4 regions of the Streptomyces sp. CC0208 genome follow, and region 2 is predicted to be linked to each of the others. Evidence: riboswitches for the same ligand, from Rfam matches in the RefSeq annotation. Region 2 holds a riboswitch; each other region holds the start of a gene.
What was found. Region 2 has a riboswitch for cyclic di-AMP ahead of D1369_RS16630 (transglycosylase SLT domain-containing protein). Riboswitches for the same ligand answer to the same signal wherever they lie in the genome.
Positions count from the first base shown of each region.

Region 1 (5,438 bases), 4.0 Mb from region 2:
ACCGCGGGGCCGTGCTGCATGCGCTCCTCCTTACTCCTTACGAGCCGCCCAAATACGGTCTCGCGTCGCAGAGTTCACCGCTTCGAGCGACAGATATATGCACATCTTGGTGGATCGGCACCCGTCACAGCCTTGGTGATGGCACTCTGGCGATGAACCACCAGTCCGGGACCGTACTCGAACCATCCGCACCGTGTCGGACTCCGGTCCCGTGGGAAAGGGACGACGTCGCCATGGCAGACCACCTGGAAGCATCCGTCACCCTGCCGAGCGAACCCGCCTCGGTCTCCGCGGCCCGCACCTACGTCCTGAGCACCCTGGCGGAGTGGGGGCTGCCGCCGACCACGGACGCCGCCGAGACCGTCCGGCTCATCGTCTCCGAACTCGCCACCAACGCCGTACAGCACACCTTCGGGCAGTCCCCCACCTTCACGGTGGACATCGAGCTGGACCGTGACGAACAGCTGCGCATCGGGGTCACCGACAGCCACCCCCGCTTCCCCAAGCGACTGCCGGCCGCGGTCCAGCAGGACAACGGACGGGGGATGGTGATCGTTCGCTGGCTCGCCGCCGAGAGCGGCGGCAGGCTGAGAGTCAGGCCCACCCGGGAAGGCGGCAAGACCGTCTCGATCGAACTCCCGTGGACGGTTCCTGCGGAGCCGGTCACCGCCGCGGGGCAGCAGGAGCCGTAGCAGACATCAGTTCGGCAGCGCGATGCATCCCGGGGTCACCGCAGACGCGGTGACGGCTCTCGGGGTGAGGCTCCCGGCCGAACCGTCGCTCGCGGCCTGATCACCTCGCGTTGCATCGGCCCGGGGGCCGGGTGCGACTGCGCCTGCGCCGCCCTGTGTCCCTCTGTGAGCAGAACCGAGCCGGTGAACGCGAGCACCGGAACGCCCATGCCGGCCGTGGTGAGCCGGGACAGCAGTGTGGTGGCGTACGTGACGCGCTGGAAGGTGTCGAGGGGCGGGAAGCGCTGGGTGAAGGCCGGCGTCAGCAGAAAGGCGAAGAGGATCTGCGCCCCGCTCTGGGGGACGCGCAGTTGCTGGAGCAGCTCGCCGAAGGCGCGGTCGGCGCTCTCCAGCGGGGACCCGAGGGGACGGCGGGAGGTCAGGTCGCCGCCGTCCCCTCGGGGGCGTCACTTGACCCGGCCGTACCAGACGCTCTTCGTCCAGATCTTCTGCAGCCTCACCACGTCCCCGGTCTTCGGGGCGTGCCAGATCTTTCCCTTCCCGGCGTAGATGCCGACGTGGTAGACGTTCGAACCCGAGTGGAAGAACACCAGGTCGCCGGCCTTGCGGCTGCCCGAGCCGATGTGGCGGGTCTTGTTGTACTGCTGGGCCGCCGTGCGCGGGAGCTTCTTGCCCGCCTTCTTGAACGAGTACAGCGTGAGCCCTGAGCAGTCGAAGCGGCGGGGCCCGGTGGCGCCGTACTTGTACGGCGAGCCCTTCTTGGAGGCCGCTACCTTGAGTGCCTTCGTCGCAGGCGTCGCGGCCGCGGCGTCGGGCGCGAGGCCCGGGACCACGACGGAGCCGCCCACGGCGGCGATGGCGAAGGCCGAGGCCGTACCGGCCCGGACCATCAGCGACGGGACACGATTGAGCGCAGTCATGCGCAACCCTTCGTCAGCCGCCTGTGAAGGATGACCTGTCGGATTCGGGCTGACAAAGTTGCCCGGCCGCTGACGCGGCTTCACCCCAAGGGCTGCTCGACCCGGCCATGGCGTGACCGTTCCGGCGACCCGTCGTTGCTTGGGTCCTCCACTCCTGCCGATCCACTCCTGTCGACCGGTCATCCGGGCGGCGGCAGGACTCGGCGTCCGCCCGGATCGCCCCGCCGCTGCGGCGGGGGCTTGTCGTCAGACAGGGATCTTGGCGTACTGATGTCCCAAAAACCCAATGGAACCGGGGGTTTGTGTTGTTACTCACCACTCACCCGTTCGGGTGGACACCTGAGCTAGCGAAGGGGCGTCGAGGGGTCCACGGGCCGTGCGACCAGCACAGAAACTCCTCATTCCCTCCCTGAACCACGCGCGTTGTGCAACCTCAGGGGTCTCGAAAAAGGAGCCGCGTCTCCTGCAAATGGCGGTACGTCTTTTGGTCCGTTTCAACCGTGTCCCGGACGCCCCGTCAGACCATGGGGCGTCCGGAACGGCTGCCGGTGCGTCAGTTGCCGGATTCGGGTGGCACGGTGACCCGGGCCGTACGCCGTTCGCCGTCCAGAACCCGCAGGGCCCGCGCCAGTGTCGCGGCATGCAGTTCTCGCTCGCCCCGGCCGTGCATCAGCACCAGCGCGTCACGCAGCTCGGCCGCCCTGCTCACCAGCGCCTGGGCCGCGCGCAGTCCGCCGTAGGTGTCCTCGCGCCGGGCCGGGTTGATCCGGCCCAGCAGGTCGACCACCTCGAGATAACGGTCGATCAGCTCGCCCTCGGCGTGCGTGAGCGCGGGCAGCGGGGGAAGGTCCGGCACCATCGAGGGCTCACCTCGCGCCCGGTGCGGTGGGCGAGGACTTGCGGCTGGGGACGATCGCGTCCGCCAGGCCGTGGTCCAGGGCGCCCTGCGCGTCCAGGATCCTGTCCCGCTCGATGTCCGCGCTCACCTGCTCGGGGCTGCGCCCGGTGTGCCGGACGAGCATCTCCTCCAGGCGGGCCCGCACCCGGAGCAACTCGTCTGCCTGGATGGCCAGATCGCTGGCCTGCCCCTGCACGGGCTCGCTCAGCGCGGGCTGGTGGATCACCACCCGGGCGCCCGGCAGCACGGACCGCTTGCCCGGGGTGCCCGCCGCGAGCAGCACGGCCGCGGAGGAGCCGGCCTGGCCGAGGCAGGTCGTCTCCACGTCGCAGCTGACGTACTGCATCGTGTCGTAGATCGCCGACATCGCGCTGAACGAGCCGCCGGGGGAGTTGATGTACAGCGCGATGTCCCGGTCCGGGTCCTGGTACTCGAGGTACATGAACTGCGCCATCAGATCGTTCGCCGAGGTGTCGTCGATCTGCGTCCCGAGAAAGACGATCCGCTCCTCCAGCAGTTTCGAGTACGGATCCATCGACTTCTGCCCGAAGCTCGTGCGCTCATGGAACTCGGGCAGGACGTAACGGGCGATCGGTCGGGTCATGGCGTACCCCTCCTCGCTGCGACTCCTGTCTGTGAAAAATGTACAGGACGTACGTGTCGCTATGGTGGGCCCGTGGAGGCGAGGAGACACTTGCGGATACGCACGCCCTTCCCGCGGGCGCGGAACAGGTCTCAGCCCACAGGACTGCGCGCTGTCGCCCAATCGGTGAGGTCGTCCAGGGTGTGGGCGGGGACCATCGTCTTGGGGGTCCTCGGGACGCTGCGGTCGATCGGGGCGGTCAATCTGGACGCCGTCACTGTGCGGGTGACGCTGACCGGTCACCGGAACCAGCAGATCGGCATCAAGGACATCCGTCCGCTGATCGTGGCCCGTGAGGCACGTGTGTTCACGGCCCCTTTTGATGCGCGGCCACTCGTGCGTGATCCAGCAGGCGATCTCCGACTCGCCCCGCAGGACCGCCCGCCGCTCGGGTCGTCGCAGGCTCCATCCGAGCCGGCCGGTCAGCAGCCGCCACACCGACGCCCTCGAGAACACCACCCCCGTTGCCCGGTGACGACCGCGCCGACTCGTTCCAGGGTCCACAGGTCGGCACTCGGCCGTTGACCGCGATCCCTGACCTCGGGCGTCGCCTCACCGCTGGGGATTGCAGTCGTAGAGGGTGAAGCTGCTGTTGGTCTGGCGGTAGGCGGTGGGCCGGATGCGGGTGCAGTGGGACTTCACCCAGGTGGTGGCGGGAGTGGTGGGGCGCTGGGTGGTGAGCAGCGCATAGCGCAGCTGGTGGGTGGCGACGAGGTTGCCGAGCTGCTGGGCGGTGGGGAAGGGGGTGCTGCCGGTGAAGCCGCCCATGACGAGCATGGGCTCGGACGTCGCGCGCAGCAGGGGCTCGGCGGTGTAGGCGGCCTGCGTGGCGAGCAGGTACTTCTCGCCGTGGCGGTGCGTGGTGAGGTAGTCGAGCAGGGCGGTGTCGCGGGCGTTGGGTCGACCGAGCTCTCTCCTGCGCGGAGCGTGGCGGGGATGCTCGTAGTACGACTTGCCGACCGGACCGGCCATCGGGGAGGTGGCTGCGCCCGCGTAGAGCGGGTCGAGGCCGGAGACGGCCCAGCCGGCCGGTACGACCAGGGTGGCCGCGATTCCGGCGGCGAGGGCAGCGGAGATCATCCGCGGGGAGGTGCGCGGCCCGCGGCTGCACAGGCCCACCACGCCGCACAGTGCGAGCATCACGGCGACCGGCAGCAACCAGGAGACGAATCGGGTCGGCCAGTCGAGCACCAGCGCCCAAACTGCCGTCAGCACGATCGCCACCGGCAGCGCCAGGTGCCGCCGGCCGCGCGCATCGTGCTCCGGTTCGTCATTCGCCGTCAGCTTCGGCCCGTGCTTCGCCTCGTACTCCGATCGGAAGAGCGCGAGCCCGCCGCCGGCCAGCGCGGCCAGCGCCGGGGCGATGACGGCCGTGTAGTAGGCGTGGTTGCCGTTGGAGGCGCTGAACACCAGGGCGTGTACGGCCAGCCAGCCACCCCACATCACAAATCCCGCGCGCGGCAGGTCGGTTCGCGGTTGTCCGGCGCGCCAGACCATGCCCAGAACCACGGCGAGCACGGCGAGCGGCAGGAACCAGGCGATCTGCGGGCCGACGGTGTGGTTGATCAGCATGTCCCAGCCGGTGTTGCCGGTGGTGCGGCTGGCGGCGGTGCCCGCCACGGCGCCGAACGCGGTGGAGTCGCTGCTGAAGCGGCTCAGGCCGTTGTAGCCGAAGACCAGGGCGAACGGATCGTTGTCGGACGTGCCGTCGAGGTACGGGCGGCTCGCGGCCGGTGTCGCCCAGGCGATCAGCACCCAGGAGCAGGAGACCACCAGGGCGACCGCCCCGGCCAGCAGAACGCGCAGCGCCCGCTTCAACCAGGTTCCGGGCGCGGCGAGTTGGTAGACCGCGGCGAAGACCGGCAGCACCAGCCACGCCTGCAGCATCTTCGCCTGGAAGGCGAGCCCGACCCAGATCCCGCACGTGATCAGCGGCAGCAGCCGCTCGGTGCGCACCGCCTTCTGCAGCGCGCCGGCGGCCGCCACCAGGAGCAGCGTGAGCGCGGTGTCCGGGATGGTGGCACGGTTGAGGGCCACGGTGACCGGGGTGAGAGTGAGCGTCAGCGCGGCGATCAGCGCGGCGAACGGACCGGCCCAGGCCCGTACGATCCGGTGCAACAGCCATACGGTGAGCACGCCCTCGACGACCTGCGGAAACGCGGCCGCCCACGTGTGCGGGCCGAAGAGCCAGACGGAAACGGCGTCGGGCCAGAAGGCGCCCGGCAGCTTGTCGATGCTGATGGAACCGCTCGCGTCGAGCCCGCCGAAGAAGAAGGCACGCCAGC
Region 1 covers NZ_CP031969.1:7,668,225-7,673,662, forward strand. Annotated here, with positions in the region: gene D1369_RS35290 (helix-turn-helix transcriptional regulator) at 1-20, opposite strand, end outside; gene D1369_RS35295 (ATP-binding protein) at 234-692, shown strand; gene D1369_RS44175 (DUF6328 family protein) at 728-1,114, opposite strand; gene D1369_RS35305 (NlpC/P60 family protein) at 1,139-1,612, opposite strand; cyclic di-AMP (ydaO/yuaA leader) riboswitch at 1,616-1,828, opposite strand; gene D1369_RS35310 (hypothetical protein) at 2,166-2,471, opposite strand; gene D1369_RS44180 (ATP-dependent Clp protease proteolytic subunit) at 2,479-3,114, opposite strand; gene D1369_RS35320 (glycosyltransferase family 39 protein) at 3,706-5,438, opposite strand, start outside.
Region 1: linked by a shared signal. The riboswitch ahead of D1369_RS35305 (NlpC/P60 family protein) and the one ahead of D1369_RS16630 (transglycosylase SLT domain-containing protein) in region 2 are both predicted to bind cyclic di-AMP.

Region 2 (5,438 bases):
CGACGTACCGCGCGGCCTTGCGCCGACGCGCGGAACGCAGCTCTTCGGCGTCCGCGGCGGTCACGCTGTCGTCGGATTCGTACGGTGCCATGTGTGCCTTACCTCCGTCGTCGGCGGCGGCTGTCAACTCCCGTGCGTTCACCTGTAGCCGCCATTCTCACCCGAATCGGTGAGGAGTGGTGTTTTCCGTGATGTCCATCTGACCAAATCGGCCATGAGCATGCGTCAGCCCTCGGGGCCAACTCCATGTACACCTGGGGTATGACACGACATGCCGACGCCCCCTACGACCCGTAGGGGGCGTCGCTGCCCGGGACCTGCCGGGCCTGCCGTCCGGACCTAGCCCGCCCGGTGGACCACCGCGTCGCACAGCTCCATCAGCGCCGCCCGCGCGTCGCACTCCCGCAGCGGGGCCAGGGCCGCGCGCGCGTCCTCCGCGTAGCGCACGGTGTCCCGGCGGGCCTGCTCCAGCGCGGGGTGGGTGCGCAGGGCCGCCAGTGCCTCCGCGTGCCGGTCGTCGTCCGTGAGGTCGGAGTCGAGCAGCTCGCACAGGGCGACGTCCTCGGCCAGGCCGAGCCGGGCGGCCCGCTCCCGCAGCCGCAGGACCGGCATCGTGGGGATGCCCTCGCGCAGGTCGGTGCCCGGCGTCTTGCCGGACTCGTGGGAGTCGGAGGCGATGTCCAGGACGTCGTCGGCGAGCTGGAAGGCGACGCCGAGGCGCTCGCCGTACTGGGTGAGGACGTCCACGACCCTCTCGTCGGCGCCGGACATCATCGCCCCGAAGCGGCACGAGACGGCGACCAGCGAGCCCGTCTTGCCGCCGAGCACGTCGAGGTAGTGCTCGACCGGATCGCGGCCGTCCTGCGGCCCGGCCGTCTCCAGGATCTGGCCGGTGACCAGGCGCTCGAACGCCTCGGACTGCACCCGGACCGCTTCGGGCCCGAGGTCGGCCAGGATGTGCGAGGCACGGGCGAACAGGAAGTCGCCGGTCAGCACGGCCACGGAATTGCCCCAGCGGGTGTTGGCGCTGTCGACGCCCCGCCGGACCTCGGCCTCGTCCATGACGTCGTCGTGGTACAGCGTCGCGAGGTGGGTCAGCTCCACCACCACGGCCGACGGCACCACGCCCGGCGCATAGGGGTCGCCGAACTGGGCGGCGAGCATCACGAGCAACGGCCGGAAGCGCTTTCCACCCGCCCGCACCAGATGCTGGGCGGCCTCCGTGATGAAGGGGACCTCGCTCTTGGTGGCCTCGAGCAGTCCCTCCTCGACAGCCGTCATTCCGGCCTGGACATCGGCTTCCAGAGCCTGGTCCCGCACGCTCAGCCCGAACGGCCCGACGACGGTCACGAGGGGTCTCCTGTCTGCTGGTGTCTACTGGCGGTCACACGGAATGTCGATAGGTCGCTGCCATCACTCAAGTCAGCGTATCCGGTCACCTTTGGATCACCGATAGCGCCCGCCCCGTCCATGCCAGGCGGGATCGGATCACGACCGGTATGTTTTTGATCACCTGAAAAGAATGGATATCAATCGATTTGTAGGGAAGTAGCCGCCCTCGTCGTGACACCCGGCGCACTGAGACCGACGGGACCCCACCGATGCGCATCCGCACGCCCTTCCCCTACGAGACGACCCACGACGACGTCCGCATTCCGCTCCCGGACGGGACGCTCCTGTACGCACGCGTGTGGCGACCCCTCACTCAGGAACCGGTACCCGCGATCCTCGAATACCTGCCGTACCGCCTCACCGACTGGACCGCGCCCCGTGACGGGCAGCGCCACCCCTGGTACGCGGGCCACGGCTACGCCTCGGTCCGTGTCGACGTGCGCGGGCACGGGAACAGCGAGGGCCTGCCGGGTGACGCGTACTCGGCGGCCGAACTCGCCGACGGGGTCGAGGTCGTCGACTGGCTGGCCGCGCAGCCCTGGTGCGACGGCCGGGTCGGCATGTTCGGGATCTCCTGGGGCGGCTTCGACGCCCTCCGGATCGCGGCCCTGGCACCCGAGCCGCTCAAAGCGGTCGTCACCGTCTGCGCCACCGACGACCGCTACGACAACGACGTGCACTACCTGGGTGGTTCCGTCCTCGCGGCCGACATGCACGCGTGGGCGGCGACGATGCTCGCCTACGTCTCCCGGCCTCCGGACCCCCTCCATGTCGGCGACGGCTGGCGGGAGATGTGGCTCGCACGCCTCGAAGCGGTCGAGCCGTTCGTCCACACCTGGCTCGGCCACCAGACCCGCGACGGCTACTGGCGCCACGGCAGCGTCCGCGAGGACCACGACGCGATCGGCGCGGCCGTCCTCGCGGTCGGCGGCTGGCACGACCCGTACCACGACACCGTCCTGCGGCTCGTCGAGCACCTGCCGGCCGACCGGGTACGGGGGATCGTCGGCCCCTGGTCCCACCAGTACCCGGACCGCGGCCTGCCGCCCGGCCCGGCGATCGGCTTCCTCCAGGAGACCCTGCGCTGGTGGGACCAGCACCTCAAGGGCGTCGACACCGGCGTCATGCGAGAACCCCTCCTGAGGGCCTACATCGGCGACTCCCACCCCCCGGCCACCGTCCTCGACACCCTGCCCGGCCGCTGGGTCGGCGAGCCCGCCTGGCCCTCCCCGCACGTGACGACGGTGGCGTACGGCCTTCAGGGCGCCCCCGTCCTGGTCCGTTCCCCGCAGCACACGGGCGTGGACGCCGGCCGTTTCCGCCCCGTCGGCAACGACGCCGACCTGCCGCCGGACCAGCGGGAGGAGGACGCCCGTTCGGCCTGTTTCGAGTTCGCGACGGGCGAGGAGACGTGGGTCCTCGGGCGGCCGCGGGTGCGGCTCAGGGTGACCTCGGAGGTGTCGCGCGGGCAGGTCGTCGCGCGGCTCTGCGATGTCGCCCCGGACGGGTCGTCGACGCTCGTCACGCGAGGGGTGCTGAACCTCTCGGCCCGCCACGGACAGGACCGGACGGTGCCCTGGGAGCCCGGGGCGACGCAGGAGGTGGCCTTCGAGCTGAACGGCATCGGGCACGCCTTCCCGCCCGGTCACCGCATCCGGCTCGCCGTCTCCTCGGCGTACTGGCCGTGGATCTGGCCGCAGCCGGGGTCGCAGGCCGGATTCACCCTGGAGCCGGCGGGCAGCTTCCTCGAACTGCCGGTACGCGCGCGGGAAGCGGCCTCGGACATCGCCTTCGAGGAGCCGGAGCAGTCCGGGCCGCTCGACGTCACCCGCGGCGTAGCCGCTGACGGATGGAGCCCCGCGACTTTGGACGAACCCCGCCCCGAGCGCCTGGTCGTCCGTGACGTGGCCAAGGGCGAGTGGCGTCTGGAGGTCGACCCCCGGTACGGCGGCACGCGCGTGTACCCCGACGGCCTGGAGATCACCGAGGACGCGCTGGAGACGTACACGATCGACGAGCAGGACCCCCTGTCCGCCCGCACCCGCTCGGACTGGACGATCCGGCTGCACCGCCCCGAGCTCGCCTGGGACACCACCGTCCGCACCCGCGCGGAGATCACCTGCGACAGGACGGACTTCCACACCTCCGACGAGGTCGTGTGCACCGCCGGCGATGAGGTGGTCTTCCACCGGACGTGGGAGAAGCGGATCCCACGCACGGCCGGTTGAAGACGAGTTGGGCTTTCCTGACCGTTTTACCCCTCTTGCGCTCGGCTGTGATGTGGCCCACTCGCGGGGGTGGACCGGCATGGATGCGGAATCCGTCGATCCGCCTTTTCCTTTGCGCGAGTTGAGGTTGGCGAACGCAAAGGATCAAGCGCCTCAAATGCCTCTTTCCAAGGTCAATAGGCACCGCATGTGAATTCGCCACTTGTTCCGGACATGTGCTCTCGCATACGTTCCCGGCCTGTCGGGCGGACGCCGAATCCTGCCACCACCCGACAACACCCACCTAGCACCACGGCAGGAGCGGGGGAACCAGGTAAGTCGCCGGACCGGACGTCTTCGGACATACCGGCACGGCTTGGGGTGAAGTCGCGCCTTTCGCAGGCGTGGCCGGGCAGCTCCCGCCCGAACCCGACAGCTCACCTCGCAGGCGACGGAGAGGAACTTCGCCATGTCTGCTGCCGCTCAGCACCGCCGTACCCGCACCAGCCGTCTCGCCCGCAAACTCGCCGTCGCCGGCACCGGAGTCGCCGTCCTCGCGCTGCCGCTCATCGGCGCGAGCAGCGCGTCCGCGGCCACCCCGACCGTGCAGACCGCCACCACGCTCGGCTACTCCAACACCCTCGACGGCTGGATCCGGGCCTCCCTCGCCGTCATGGCGGAGCACGGGATTCCCGGCTCCTACGACGGGATCTACCGCAACGTCATACGCGAGTCCTCCGGCAACCCCTACGCCATCAACCTCTGGGACTCCAACGCCGCGGCCGGCACGCCCTCCAAGGGCCTGCTCCAGGTGATCGACCCGACCTTCAACGCGTACCACGTGGCCAACACCTCGTGGGACCCGTACGACCCGGTCGCCAACATCACCGCGGCCTGCAACTACGCGGCCCAGCGGTACGGGTCCATCGACAACGTGTTCGGCGCGTACTAGGAACTACGCCCGCGGGAAGAGCCTTTCGAGGACGACGGCGATGCCGTCGTCCTCGTTCGACAGGGTGACCTCGTCGGCCACGGCCTTGAGTTCGGGGTGGGCGTTGGCCATCGCCACCCCGCGGGCCGCCCAGTCGAACATCGGGATGTCGTTGGGCATGTCCCCGAAGGCGATCGTCACCTCGGGCCCCAGTCCCAGGTGTTCGGCGGCCAGCGCGAGGCCGGTCGCCTTGGTGATGCCGCATGGCTGGAGTTCGACGGTCCCGGGGCCCGACATGGTGACCGTCGCCAGCGAACCCACCACCGAGCGGGCCGTGACCGCCAACTCGTCGTCGGACAGGTAGGGGTGGCGCAGCAGCACCTTGCTGATCGGCTCGCACCACAGGTCGTCGCGCCGGCCGACCCGTACCGCGGGCAGGGTCGGATGGGGCATCAGATAGCCCGGTTCGATGAGGGTGAGTCCCTCGACACCGTCCTGGTCCACGGCCGCGTACACCTGCCCGACCTCGGCCTCGATCTTGCCCAGCGCGGTCTCGGCCAGCTCCCGGTCCAGGGTCACCGACCAGAGCAGACGGTCCGCGCCGGCGTCGTACACCTGCGCGCCCTGTCCGCACACCGCGAGCCCCGTACTGCCGAGGTCGTCGAGCAGCGGCCGCACTCTGGGCGCCGGCCGGCCCGTCACGACGAGATGCCGGGCCCCGCCCGCGGCCACCCGTGCGAGCGCGGCCAACGACCGGTCGGAGAGGGTGTCGTCGGTCCGCAGCAGCGTTCCGTCCAGGTCAGTGGCGATCAGTGAATATGCGGAAGAGGCGGCCATGATCAGAGAATACGGATGGTTGGCCCCTGCGACTCGACGCGAACCGGACGGCTGCTGCTTTCACATGCGTT
Region 2 covers NZ_CP031969.1:3,668,350-3,673,787, forward strand. Annotated here, with positions in the region: gene D1369_RS16615 (sigma-E factor regulatory protein RseB domain-containing protein) at 1-91, opposite strand, end outside; gene D1369_RS16620 (polyprenyl synthetase family protein) at 340-1,350, opposite strand; gene D1369_RS16625 (CocE/NonD family hydrolase) at 1,602-3,620, shown strand; cyclic di-AMP (ydaO/yuaA leader) riboswitch at 3,861-4,063, shown strand; gene D1369_RS16630 (transglycosylase SLT domain-containing protein) at 4,069-4,551, shown strand; gene D1369_RS16635 (Cof-type HAD-IIB family hydrolase) at 4,555-5,367, opposite strand.

Region 3 (5,438 bases), 200 kb from region 2:
GCCCGCGGAGCGGTAGGCGGCCTGGATGAGGCCCGAGCAGTCGAAGGCGTCCGGGCCGGTGGCGCCCCAGACGTAGGGGCTGCCGAGCTTGGCGTAGGCGTAGGAGACGGCCGCCGCGGCACGGGAGTCGGGGGCCTCCGTAGTGGCCGCGCCCGGGGTCGCCAGCTCCTCGCGGACGCTCGTCGTGGCCCGTGAGGCGCGAGCCCCGTCGTCGGCGAGCACCGCCCGTTCCCCGGCCGGCAGCTGGGACATCAGCCGGCGGGCCGCTCCCAGTTTGCCGGTGATCGTCTTCTTGTGCCGCTTCAGTTCCGCCTGGCGCGACTTCAGCGAGGTCAGCTCGATGTGCGCGGCCCCGCGCAGCTGCTCGATCTCCCGCAGCTGCCGGCGTACGTTCGCCACGGAGGCGGCCTGGCGGGTACCGGCCCGTTCGACGAACTCGGCGCTGTCCAGGTACCGGTCGGGGTCGTCGGTCAGGGCGAGCTGCATCGCGGGGTCGAGGCCGCCGCCGCGGTACTGTGCCGCGGCGATCGAACCCAGCGCGTCCCGCGCCTCGTTGAGCTGTTCCGTCCGGCGGGCCGCCTCGTCCCGCAGGCTGTCCAGCCGGTGTTCGGCCGCCTCGGCCTTCTCCTTCGCGCCGTTGTACTTCTCGGTGGCCGCCTCGGCCTCCTGGTACAGCTGGTCCACCTTCGCCTCGACCTGGGCCGGGGTGAGCTGCGGCTCGGCGTGTCCGATCCCGTCGAAGCCCGTCGCGGTCGCGGCCCCCGCGAGGGCGATCGTCGCTGCCGTACGGACCGTATGGCCGCCGGCCGAGCGCCTGCGGGGCTTGCGGTGCGCTGCCACGTGGACTGCACGTCCTTTCGTACGTTCGCCCGCTCCGGGGCTCGGGACGTACGAACGCCAGAGGGGAGCGGCCGTACGACCGCCCGGGGCGGTGTGCGCGTCCGGCGACGGCCTGCACAGGGGGAGCGGGCCGCCGCCGGACCTTCTCGGCGGTGGTGGCCGACTGCCGCCCCTGGCCCGGGCGGCGGTGGGGAGCCGGTCACCTGGTGGAGGACGCTAAACCTGACCGTGTCCGGGAGGTGACGGGTTGTGCGGAACTGCCGTCAGGGGACCGCCGGGTGACCGAAGGTGACCGTGCTGCCGGGGTGCCGCCGTCGACTTCGCGCGGGGCGCTGACCGAAGTCGCGATTCCGGGACCCGTGGAGGGTGGGGAGTGCTATGGGCCGCATATATGCAAGATCTGCCCCAGGGGCCGGTGCGCGTGGCCCTCAGGGCCCGGCATAGGCTCCGGCCTCATGGACGTACTCATCCATCTCTTCGTCGGCCTGCACATCGTCGGCATCGCCTCGCTGCTCGGCGGCTTCCTCACCCAGATGAAGGCGATGGGCCGGGGCACCGCCCGGTTCGTCCCCGCGATGCTGCACGGAGCCGCCACCATGCTGGTCACCGGGGTGATCCTGGTCGGCCTCAACCAGGCCGACGACCAGCACGTCAACAACATCAAGATCGGCGTGAAGCTGGCCCTGCTGATCGTGATCCTCGACCTCGTCTATGTGAAGCGGGACGACGAAACGGTGGACAAGCGCCTGTTCGGCCTGGTCGGCGCGCTGACCACGGCCAACGTCTTCATCGCGGTGCTGTGGACCTGACGGCGGCGAGGGCGGAGCCGACCGCCCCCGCGGCGACGGCCGACCAGGCCGCCACCGAGATCCACAGCAGTACCTCGCCCGGGGTCCGGAGCCACGGCACGTCCGCGGCGGCGGAGACCGACAGGGTCGCGACCGCCGTCATCCCCATGGGGAACACGGTGGCCCAGCGGCGCACGTCGTAGCGCGGTCGCGGCCGTACGCACTCGGCGACGAGCAGGACGGCGTACCAGGCCAGGGCGAGCACCAGCAGGGCGACGGTCACCGCGCGCAGGACGCCGTGGTCGTCGTCGTTCCACAGGTACAGGCGCGCGCTGTCGGCGGCGAGGAGTCCCGAGCCGGCGAGCGCCGAGATGGCGAGCGCGCCGCCCGCGATCCACTGGTCGCCCGGTCCGACCAGCACCTGGCGCAGATCGAAGAGGTGGAGCGCGACGCCGTAGAGGACCAGGCCGAGCCAGAACAACACGAGCGCCGTGTGCGCGAGCCAGGCCGCCGACTCCGCCGCGGCGAGCGTGGCGCACAGGACCGCGAGACCCTGGGCGGCCACACAGCACAGGAACACCCCGCCGGGCAGCCTCCGCTTCCAGTGCCTCACGACGAGCACCGTCAGCACCGGCCACAGCAGCGCGGACAGCGCCAGCAGCGTCTCGGCGAGGGTCTGCCGGCCAAGCATGGAGAAACGGGTGCCGAGCACGGTGGTCGCCGCCACGGCCGTCAGGCCGCCCGGTGACCTGGCCTCCGCGGCCCAGCGCGCGCGCTCCCTCAGCAGTCCTGCGGCGAACTCGGCGGCCAGCCCCAGCCAGGCCACGCAACCGAGCACCAGGGCGATGCGCGACAGCGTCTCGTGGCCGGTCAGATGGAGCCCCACCGACACGATGCCGGTCGCCATCACCGCGGCCCCGGCTTCGGGCGGGCGCCGCGTCCACCAGGCGCGCAGGGGGGAGTGGGGGGAGGTACCGGGCATGGGTCGATGCTAGGAAGCTCCCCGCGCCGTGCGAGCGGGGCGCGCACGCGCGTGCGGGGAAATGCACGCGAGTGCGGGCTCCGCGGGACGGCGCCTCAGGCCGGGCGGACCACGCTGTGGATCCCCGACTCGCCGTCGTAGTAGATCGACTCCTCGCGGACGTACGCGCCCGGCTTGGGGGCGTGGATCATCATGCCGTTGCCGATGTAGAGGCCCACGTGGCTGATGTCGTCGTAGAAGAAGACCAGGTCACCGGGCTGTGCGTCGGCCAGGGCGACCGTGGTGCCGGCGTTGACCTGGTCGTAGGTGACACGGGGGAGGTCGACCCCGGCGGCCTTCCAGGCGGCCTGGGTGAGCCCTGAGCAGTCGTAGGAGCCGGGGCCGGTGGCGCCCCAGACGTACGGCTTGCCGACCTGCGCGCGGGCGAACGCGAGGGCCTTGGCTGCTTTGGTGGCGTACGAGGAGTCGGGCGCCGTCGGCGTGCTCTCCTGCGGGGCGGTGGCCTCCTGCGCGGCTCCTTGTGCGGCCTTCTCCGCTGCCGCCTGCTGCTGCGCCAGCTGCGCCGCCTTGCGGTCCGCCTCCTGCTGCTTGCGCCGCTCGATCGCCGCGAGCCGTGCCTTCTCCTGGGCGGTCAGCTCCGACAGCAGCTCGCGCGCGTCGGCGAGCTTCTTCTGGACGGTCGCCTTGGCGGTCTTCAGGTCGCTCTGCGTCTCGGTGAGCGCCTGAAGGCTCTGGGAGGCCTCCTCGCGCTTCTTCATCGTCGCGGACTGCTCGGAGACGTAGTCGTCGACGGCGCCCTTCTGGCGGCTCGTCAAGCGGCCCATCAGCTGGGTCTGGTCGAAGTAGTCCTGCGGGGTGTCGGCGAGCAGGAAGGTCGCCGTGCCGGGCGCGGCGGCGCCGGTGCGGTACTGGGCCGCGGCGAAGGAACCGAGTTCCTCCCGTGCCTCGTTGAGCGTCTGGGTGCGCCTGGCGACGTCCTCGAGGAGCGTGTCCACCTGCTTGCGCTGCTTGGTGGTCCTCTCCTTGGCGGCGTTGTAGGTGTCGGTCGCCGACTCGGCCTGGCGGTAGAGGTCGTCGACCTTCTTCTCGACCTCTTCGAGACTCGGCTTGTCATCGGCCGGCGCGGCGTTCGCCGACTGGGACAGCAGGGCCACGGAGGTGAGGGCGGCCGTCGCGAGGGCCGGGGTCCGTATGCCTGCTGCGCGCGTACCGACGGGACGCGACTTGCGGTGCGACGCCAAGGGAGGCGACTCCTTCCCGTACTCCGCCTACCGGGTTAGCTGTCGGGTTCGGGCGAGGTGCTTCGGAAGGTTTGCCCTACGGCGCTCCCGTGCGCGGGAGTCGGCCGATTCACCCCGGGTTCGGTGGGTCCCCGGCTCCGGGCGCGCGGCGGCGCTGCGGACTCGGCGGAGGCCGTGCGGCCCGGCGGGGTTCGCCGGTGGGGGTCGTACGGCCTGTCCGGAACGGTAGCCAACTGGTGTGGCCCGTGTGAAGGTTGATGTGCGATATGCCCGATACATTTTCGTGACCTTCGTCCCGGGCGTCGCCCCGCGTGACCAACCCGGGGCGATCTGCGCTGATTCGGGCCTGTTTCCTCCGGGGGCGAGGGTGAGGCGGAGCGGGACGGCCGTGCCGTTGGAGGCAGGCCGGCGCCCGCCTGATCCGCCGCCGCGGTGTTCGGGCCCGACGCGAGCCGGGGTGACCAAGGTCTCGCGCGACGAGCGCAGGCACCTGCGGGTGCCGTTCCCGGCGGGCGTCGCCGTCGGTGTCCCTGCGGTGGCCGTGCGGTGGCCGTGCGGCGGCCGTGCGGCGGCCGTACCCGCGTCTCGGTCCGGTCGGTCGCGGACAGCGGTCGGGGGCGCCGGAGGGCAGGTCCGGAAGATCATCGGCTGCTGATACCGGTGGATGTTCTCAGGGCGGCGGCGGTCTGTCAGTGGGGCACCCTAGACTCGGAGAGCGATGAGCAGCCTCTTTGACGACAGCTTCCTGGCGGACCTCCAGGCCCCTCGGGCCCACGGGGAAGAACCGCCGCCGCCCGAGGACGAGCACGTACCGGAGCAGGTTCCGGACGACCTGTTCGGCGGCAAGTTCGACGTGCCCCCGGAGCGGGACTCCTACTACCGCGACGGTGCCCCGCGCCCGGTGGTGGACCCGGCCGCCCTCCTGGAGGGGCTGAACGAGAACCAGCGCGCGGCCGTCGTGCACTCCGGCACCCCGCTGCTCATCGTGGCCGGTGCCGGCTCCGGCAAGACCCGGGTGCTCACCCACCGCATCGCCCACCTCCTCGGCGAGCGCAATGTCCACCCGGGCCAGATCCTCGCGATCACCTTCACCAACAAGGCCGCGGGCGAGATGAAGGAGCGCGTCGAGCAGCTCGTCGGCCCGCGCGCGAACGCGATGTGGGTGATGACCTTCCACAGCGCGTGTGTGCGGATCCTCAGGCGGGAGTCGAAGAAGCTCGGGTTCACCTCCTCCTTCTCGATCTACGACGCCGCCGACTCCAAGCGCCTCATGGCCCTGGTCTGCCGCGACCTGGACCTCGACCCCAAGCGGTACCCGCCGAAGTCCTTCAGCGCCAAGATCAGCAACCTGAAGAACGAGCTGATCGACGAGGAGGACTTCGCCGCCCAGGCCACGGACGGCTTCGAGAAGACCCTCGCCCAGGCCTACGCCATGTACCAGTCGCGCCTGCGCGAGGCGAACGCCCTCGACTTCGACGACCTGATCATGACGACGGTCAACCTGCTCCGGGCGTTCCCCGATGTCTCCGAGCACTACCGCCGCCGCTTCAGGCATGTCCTGGTCGACGAGTACCAGGACACCAACCA
Region 3 covers NZ_CP031969.1:3,472,563-3,478,000, reverse strand. Annotated here, with positions in the region: gene D1369_RS15650 (C40 family peptidase) at 1-840, opposite strand, end outside; gene D1369_RS15645 (hypothetical protein) at 1,296-1,649, shown strand; gene D1369_RS15640 (tellurite resistance/C4-dicarboxylate transporter family protein) at 1,627-2,610, opposite strand; gene D1369_RS15635 (C40 family peptidase) at 2,706-3,851, opposite strand; cyclic di-AMP (ydaO/yuaA leader) riboswitch at 3,860-4,029, opposite strand; gene pcrA (DNA helicase PcrA) at 4,570-5,438, shown strand, end outside.
Region 3: linked by a shared signal. The riboswitch ahead of D1369_RS15635 (C40 family peptidase) and the one ahead of D1369_RS16630 (transglycosylase SLT domain-containing protein) in region 2 are both predicted to bind cyclic di-AMP.

Region 4 (5,438 bases), 1.0 Mb from region 2:
CACCGCGCCCACGCTGAACGCCGTTTGTGAAGGCGGGCACCGTGTCGCCAACTCGCAGGCCAGCGCGAGCCAGTGGTGGTCCGCGCCGGCGGGGACCAGGCCGGTGCCGGGGGCGGTGGGCTCGTAGCGCATCAGGACGACGTCCTCGATACGGCGGGTCTCCACCAGGCGCAGCCGGCCGGACTGGTACGCGCCGGGGCCGAAGAGGCGCGGGGCCTCGGGGCTGCCGACGAAGAGGGGGGCCAGGACGAGCTGCACCTCGTCCGCCAGGCCCTGCTGGAGGAGCTGGGTGTGGATCCGTCCGCCGCCCTCCACCATCAGCCGCTCCACTCCGCGCTCCTCATGCAGATGCTCCAGCAGGCGGCGCCAGTCGAGTTCGGGGCCGAGGGAGACCACGTCGGCCGCCAGGCCCAGCGCGCGGGCCCGCTGCGCGCCCTGGTCCGTCGTGAAGACCAGCTTGTCGCCACCGGTGTGCCAGAAGTTCGCGTCCGGGTCCAGCTCGCCCGAGCCGCTGACCGTGACCTTCAGGGGGTACGGCGGTTTCCCGGCGGCGACCCGGGCCGCGCGGCGCGTCTCGGAGTTCACCAGCAGGCGGGGGTTGTCGGCCCGGATCGTGCCGGCGCCCACGAGGATCGCGTCCACCGAGGCGCGGACCTCGTCCACACGGTCGAAGTCGGCCGGGCCGGACAGGAGGAGGCGGTCGGGGCCGGTGTCGTCGAGGTAGCCGTCGAGGGAGACCGCGGCGGAGAGGAGGACGTAGGGGTGGGGCATCGGGGCGGTCCCTCTCGGAAACGGGTACGGAAGTTTCAGGGGCGGCGAGCTTCAGGGGCGGCGAGCTTCAGGAGTGGCGACTTGGTTCAAGTTTGAAGCAAACCTACACTGGGAGCATGACGACCCGCTGGCTCAGCCCCGACGAGCAGCGAGCCTGGCGCGCCTACATCGCCGCCTCGCTCCTCCTGGAGGACACCATCGACCGGCAGCTCCAGCAGGAGGCCGGCATGCCGCACCTGTACTACTCCATCCTCGCCAACCTCTCCGAGACCTCGGAGCGGCGGCTGCGGATGACCGAGCTCGCCGAGAGGCTGAAGATCACCCGGCCCCGGCTGACGTACGCCGTCGCCCGGCTGGAGAAGGACGGGCTGGTGCGGCGCGAGAGCTGCGAGTCGGACAAGCGCGGCAGCATCGCGGTCCTCACGGACGAGGGTACGGCGGTGCTGGAGCGGACGGCGCCGGGGCACGTCGAGACGGTCCGCACCGCGCTCTTCGACCGGCTCACCCCGGAGCAGGTGGGGCAGCTGGAGGAGATCTTCACCAGCGTCACCGCGGGACTCCAGGGGGAGGACGGGCCCTTCGAGGGGCTCCCGTGGCGCCGGCGGTCGACCCCGCCCTGTTCCTGAGCAACCACGTGTGACGAGCGCCATAAAGCCGTTGCTTCAAATTTAAAGCATGAGGTAGGGTCTCGATCAGTAGAACTGCTTCAAATCTGAAGCAGGCGTGTCCATGGAGCGGAGTACCCGCATGCCCGACCTGCCCGCAGCCACCCAGCGCTCCCGCGTCCGCGTCCCCCTGCGCTTCGGGGACGGCTACCGCGTAGACGCCGAGCTCGTCACCTTCCATGGCCTGGTCGACGGGCAGGAGCACCTCGCCCTCGTTCTCGGCGACCCCGCGCCCGGCACCGTCCCGCTGGTGCGGCTGCACTCCGAGTGCCTCACCGGTGACGTCTTCGGCTCCGCGCGCTGCGACTGCGGCCCGCAGCTTCGCGAGGCGGTCGAGCGCATAGCCGAGCGCGGCGGAGTTCTGCTCTACCTGCGCCAGGAGGGCCGCGGCATCGGCCTCTACAACAAGCTCGACGCGTACGCCCTCCAGGACCAGGGCCTCGACACCTATGCCGCGAACGCCGCGCTGGGCCTGCCCGAGGACGCCCGCGACTACACGGCGGCCGCGCAGATGCTCCAGGCTCTCGGGATCGCCGAGCTCGACCTGCTCTCCAACAACCCCGACAAGGCGGGCCAGTTGCGCGACCTCGGCATCGACGTCGGCAACCGGGTCCCCACCGGCGTCTTCACCACCGCCCACAACGTCCGCTACCTGCGCGCGAAGGTCCTGCAGACCCAGCACACGCTGCCGCTGGGCGAGTTGAGCGAAGTCGGCGTCGGCTGAGCGCGGCGCTTCCGGTGACGGCGAGGGTCGAGGCCGGTCACTGAGCTCCGCCGGGGCTCACTCCTCCGGGACAACCCTGGCGCGAACCACCTCGCGGATGACGTATGCTGGTCACACAACGACGCGGGGTGGAGCAGCTCGGTAGCTCGCTGGGCTCATAACCCAGAGGTCGCAGGTTCAAATCCTGTCCCCGCTACTCAAGGCTCAAGGCTCAGGGCCGGAGTCCAGTTCACTGGACTCCGGCCCTGAGTGTTTTCCCCAGCCGGAAGCCACCCGGCGGCCTTCGTGACGCGGCGTGAGTGGTTGACCGCCCTCCGCATTACAACTGACATACCGTCAATGCCTGTGTGTCGCCTGAGGTGGAGTCAACTCGCCCGTTTTTCGCCGTTCATGGGCCGTAAGTCCTCCGGGATTTCGTTAATGATCAAGAGGAACAGCTTGGAATCGGGTACCCGGGTCTATTAACGTTCGATAACGCAGCGCGGTCGTCCCAGCCGTCACAAGAGACGGCTCCGTGCTCACGCGCCGAATTCCGCAAGGGAACCGGGGAACCACCAACTTGGGGTGAATCGCTCGTACTCCGCCGTGGCAGCACGGCGGGTTTACGCGCGTAGGAGACCTTCCTGCTCCGAACCCGTCAGCTAACCCGGTAGGCGAGAAGGAAGGAAAGGAGCGCGCCCACGTGGCGTCCAACCCGCCTGCCCCCGAGGCGCCGTACGTACCCAGCGACACCCTCGTGTACGGCGGTTACCGCGCCGACGACGAGGCCCCGCTCGGCGAGTGGAACCCGACCGCGGACTCCCTCGCCCCCGTACGAGGCCGGCATCGCGTCGCCAAGCAGCGTGGCGGAGGATTCGCCCGTAGCTCCACCGTTCTGGGCGTCGGTGTCATAGCCGCCGTCAGCGCGGGCGGGATGGCCAGCGCCAACACCGGCAAGCCGCCGGTCTCCATCTCCATGCCCGACCTGGGCTCCGTGAGTTCGCTCATCTCGAACGACACCGACTCCGCCGCGGACGACACGAGCGCCTTCAGCAGCGTCGGCGCCACCACCGCCGACACCGCCAAGGGCACCTCGGACGCCGGTGAGGCGCTGCGCTCGCGCATCCTGGCCCAGGCCGAGGTGCAGCAGGGCCAGCTCGACACCAAGGCCGCCCAGGCCGTCGCGGCCGCCGCCGAGAAGGAGGCCGACGAGGCCGCCGCCAAGGCGGAGAAGGAGGCCCAGGAGAAGGCCACCGCCGCGAAGAAGAAGGCGGAGGAGGCAGCCGCGAAGAAGGCCGAGGCCGCGCGCCTGGCCGAGCTCGCCAAGCAGTACACGCTGCCGACCTCGTCGTACACCATTACGGGGACCTTCGGTCAGGCCGGTTCGCTGTGGTCCTCCGGCTACCACACGGGCCTCGACTTCGCCGCCCCCACGGGCACGCTCATCAAGGCGATCCACAGCGGCACCATCACCCAGGCCGGCTGGGCCGGCGCCTACGGCTACCGCACGATCCTCACCCTCGACGACGGCACCGAGCTGTGGTTCTGCCACCAGTCCTCGATCAGCGTCAGCGTCGGCCAGAAGGTCGGCACCGGTGACGTCATCGGCCGCGTGGGCGCCACCGGCAACGTGACCGGCGCGCACCTGCACCTGGAGGTCCACCCGGGCGGCTCGGCCGACGGGATCGACCCGATGTCGTGGCTGCGCGGCAAGGGGCTCACTCCCTGAGACGCTCCCTGAGGTTCCCGCCGGTGCGCCGGAGCGACTGATTCCGCTTGTTTACGAGGACTTTGCGGCGGTAGCGGAAGACCGGCGCCCGGCACGGGCGTTGACGTACGACATGACTTCTCTTCGCAAGCTCGGCTCCTCCGACCTCGAGGTCTTCCCGCTCACCCTCGGCGGCAACGTCTTCGGCTGGACCGCCGACGAGGCCACGTCCTTCGCCGTCCTCGACGCGTACACCGCGGCCGGCGGCAACTTCGTCGACACGGCCGACTCGTACTCGTCGTGGGCCGAAGGAAACTCCGGCGGCGAGTCCGAGACGGTCATCGGCAAGTGGCTGGCGGCCCGCGGCAACCGCGACGACGTCGTCATCGCCACGAAGGTCAGCCAGCACCCGCAGTTCCCGGGCCTGTCGGGGGCGAACATCAAGGCCGCCGCCGACGCCTCCCTGAAGCGCCTGGGCACCGACCGCATCGACCTGTACTACACCCACTTCGACAAGACCGAGGTGCCGGTCGAGGAGATCATCGGCGCGCTGGACGAGCTGGTGAAGGCGGGCAAGGTGCGGGCGATCGGCGCCTCCAACATCTCCGCCGCGCGGCTCTCGGAGTCCCTCGCCTTCTCCGACCGCGAGGGCCTGGCGCGCTATGTCGCCCTCCAGCCCCACTACAACCTGGTCTCCCGCGACACCTACGAGGGCGAGCTGGAGTCGGTGGCCGCCCGCGCGGGCCTGTCAGCCGTCCCGTACTACGCCCTCGCCTCCGGGTTCCTCACCGGCAAGTACCGCCCGGGCGCGACGGTCGCCAGTCCGCGGGCCGCGGGCGCCGGAAAGCACCTGGACACCGAACGCGGCCGGAAGGTCCTCGCCGCCCTGGACGACATCGCCGAGGCCCACACGGTCCCGGTCGCCACGGTCGCCCTCGCCTGGCTCGCCGCCCAGCCCACGGTCGCGGCCCCGATCGCCTCCGCCCGCACGGTGGAACAGCTGCCGGCGCTCCTCGGGGTGGCGGACCTGACCCTGACGGAGGAGGAGCTGGCCCGCCTGACGGAGGCGTCGGCCTGACCCTCCGCCGCACGGTCTACGTGCGGTACGGGTTGTAGGCGGGGTACGGCACCGTCGGGTGGACCGGGTGGACCGGGTGGATGGGGTGCGTCGGCTGGGCCGGGTGAGCCGGGTGAGCCGGGTGGGCCGGGTATCCGTACACGCCGTACACCGGCCAGGGCGGTGCGGCCACCGGTACCGGCGGTGCTGTCATCCGCGCCGCGTGGTCCAGCGCCGGGCGGGCCACCTCGCGGCGCCGCCACAGCTCGTGCAGCAGCTCCCGCTCCCGTACGACGAAGTCCGCGTTCGCCCGCCCGAGCCGGCCCCGACGTCGTAGGAACGCCAAGGACGTCGCGTACGCCTCGTACTGCGAGACCGCCCGAGCCGCGGCCCGCCCGCCGAACTGCCGCCGCGCGTAGTCCCTCGCCACCCGCCGCGCCCGCATCGAGCCCAGCGCGTACGGCTCGGTCGGCGTCAGCCACCCGGCGACGGCGTATGCAGGCAGCTCCTCGCGCACGGTCCTGAGCTCCCGCT
Region 4 covers NZ_CP031969.1:4,712,396-4,717,833, forward strand. Annotated here, with positions in the region: gene D1369_RS21625 (dihydrofolate reductase family protein) at 1-771, opposite strand, end outside; gene D1369_RS21630 (MarR family transcriptional regulator) at 888-1,397, shown strand; gene ribA (GTP cyclohydrolase II) at 1,519-2,160, shown strand; tRNA gene D1369_RS21640 (tRNA-Met) at 2,283-2,356, shown strand; cyclic di-AMP (ydaO/yuaA leader) riboswitch at 2,674-2,831, shown strand; gene D1369_RS21645 (M23 family metallopeptidase) at 2,843-3,868, shown strand; gene D1369_RS21650 (aldo/keto reductase) at 3,981-4,925, shown strand; gene D1369_RS21655 (PrsW family intramembrane metalloprotease) at 4,942-5,438, opposite strand, start outside.
Region 4: linked by a shared signal. The riboswitch ahead of D1369_RS21645 (M23 family metallopeptidase) and the one ahead of D1369_RS16630 (transglycosylase SLT domain-containing protein) in region 2 are both predicted to bind cyclic di-AMP.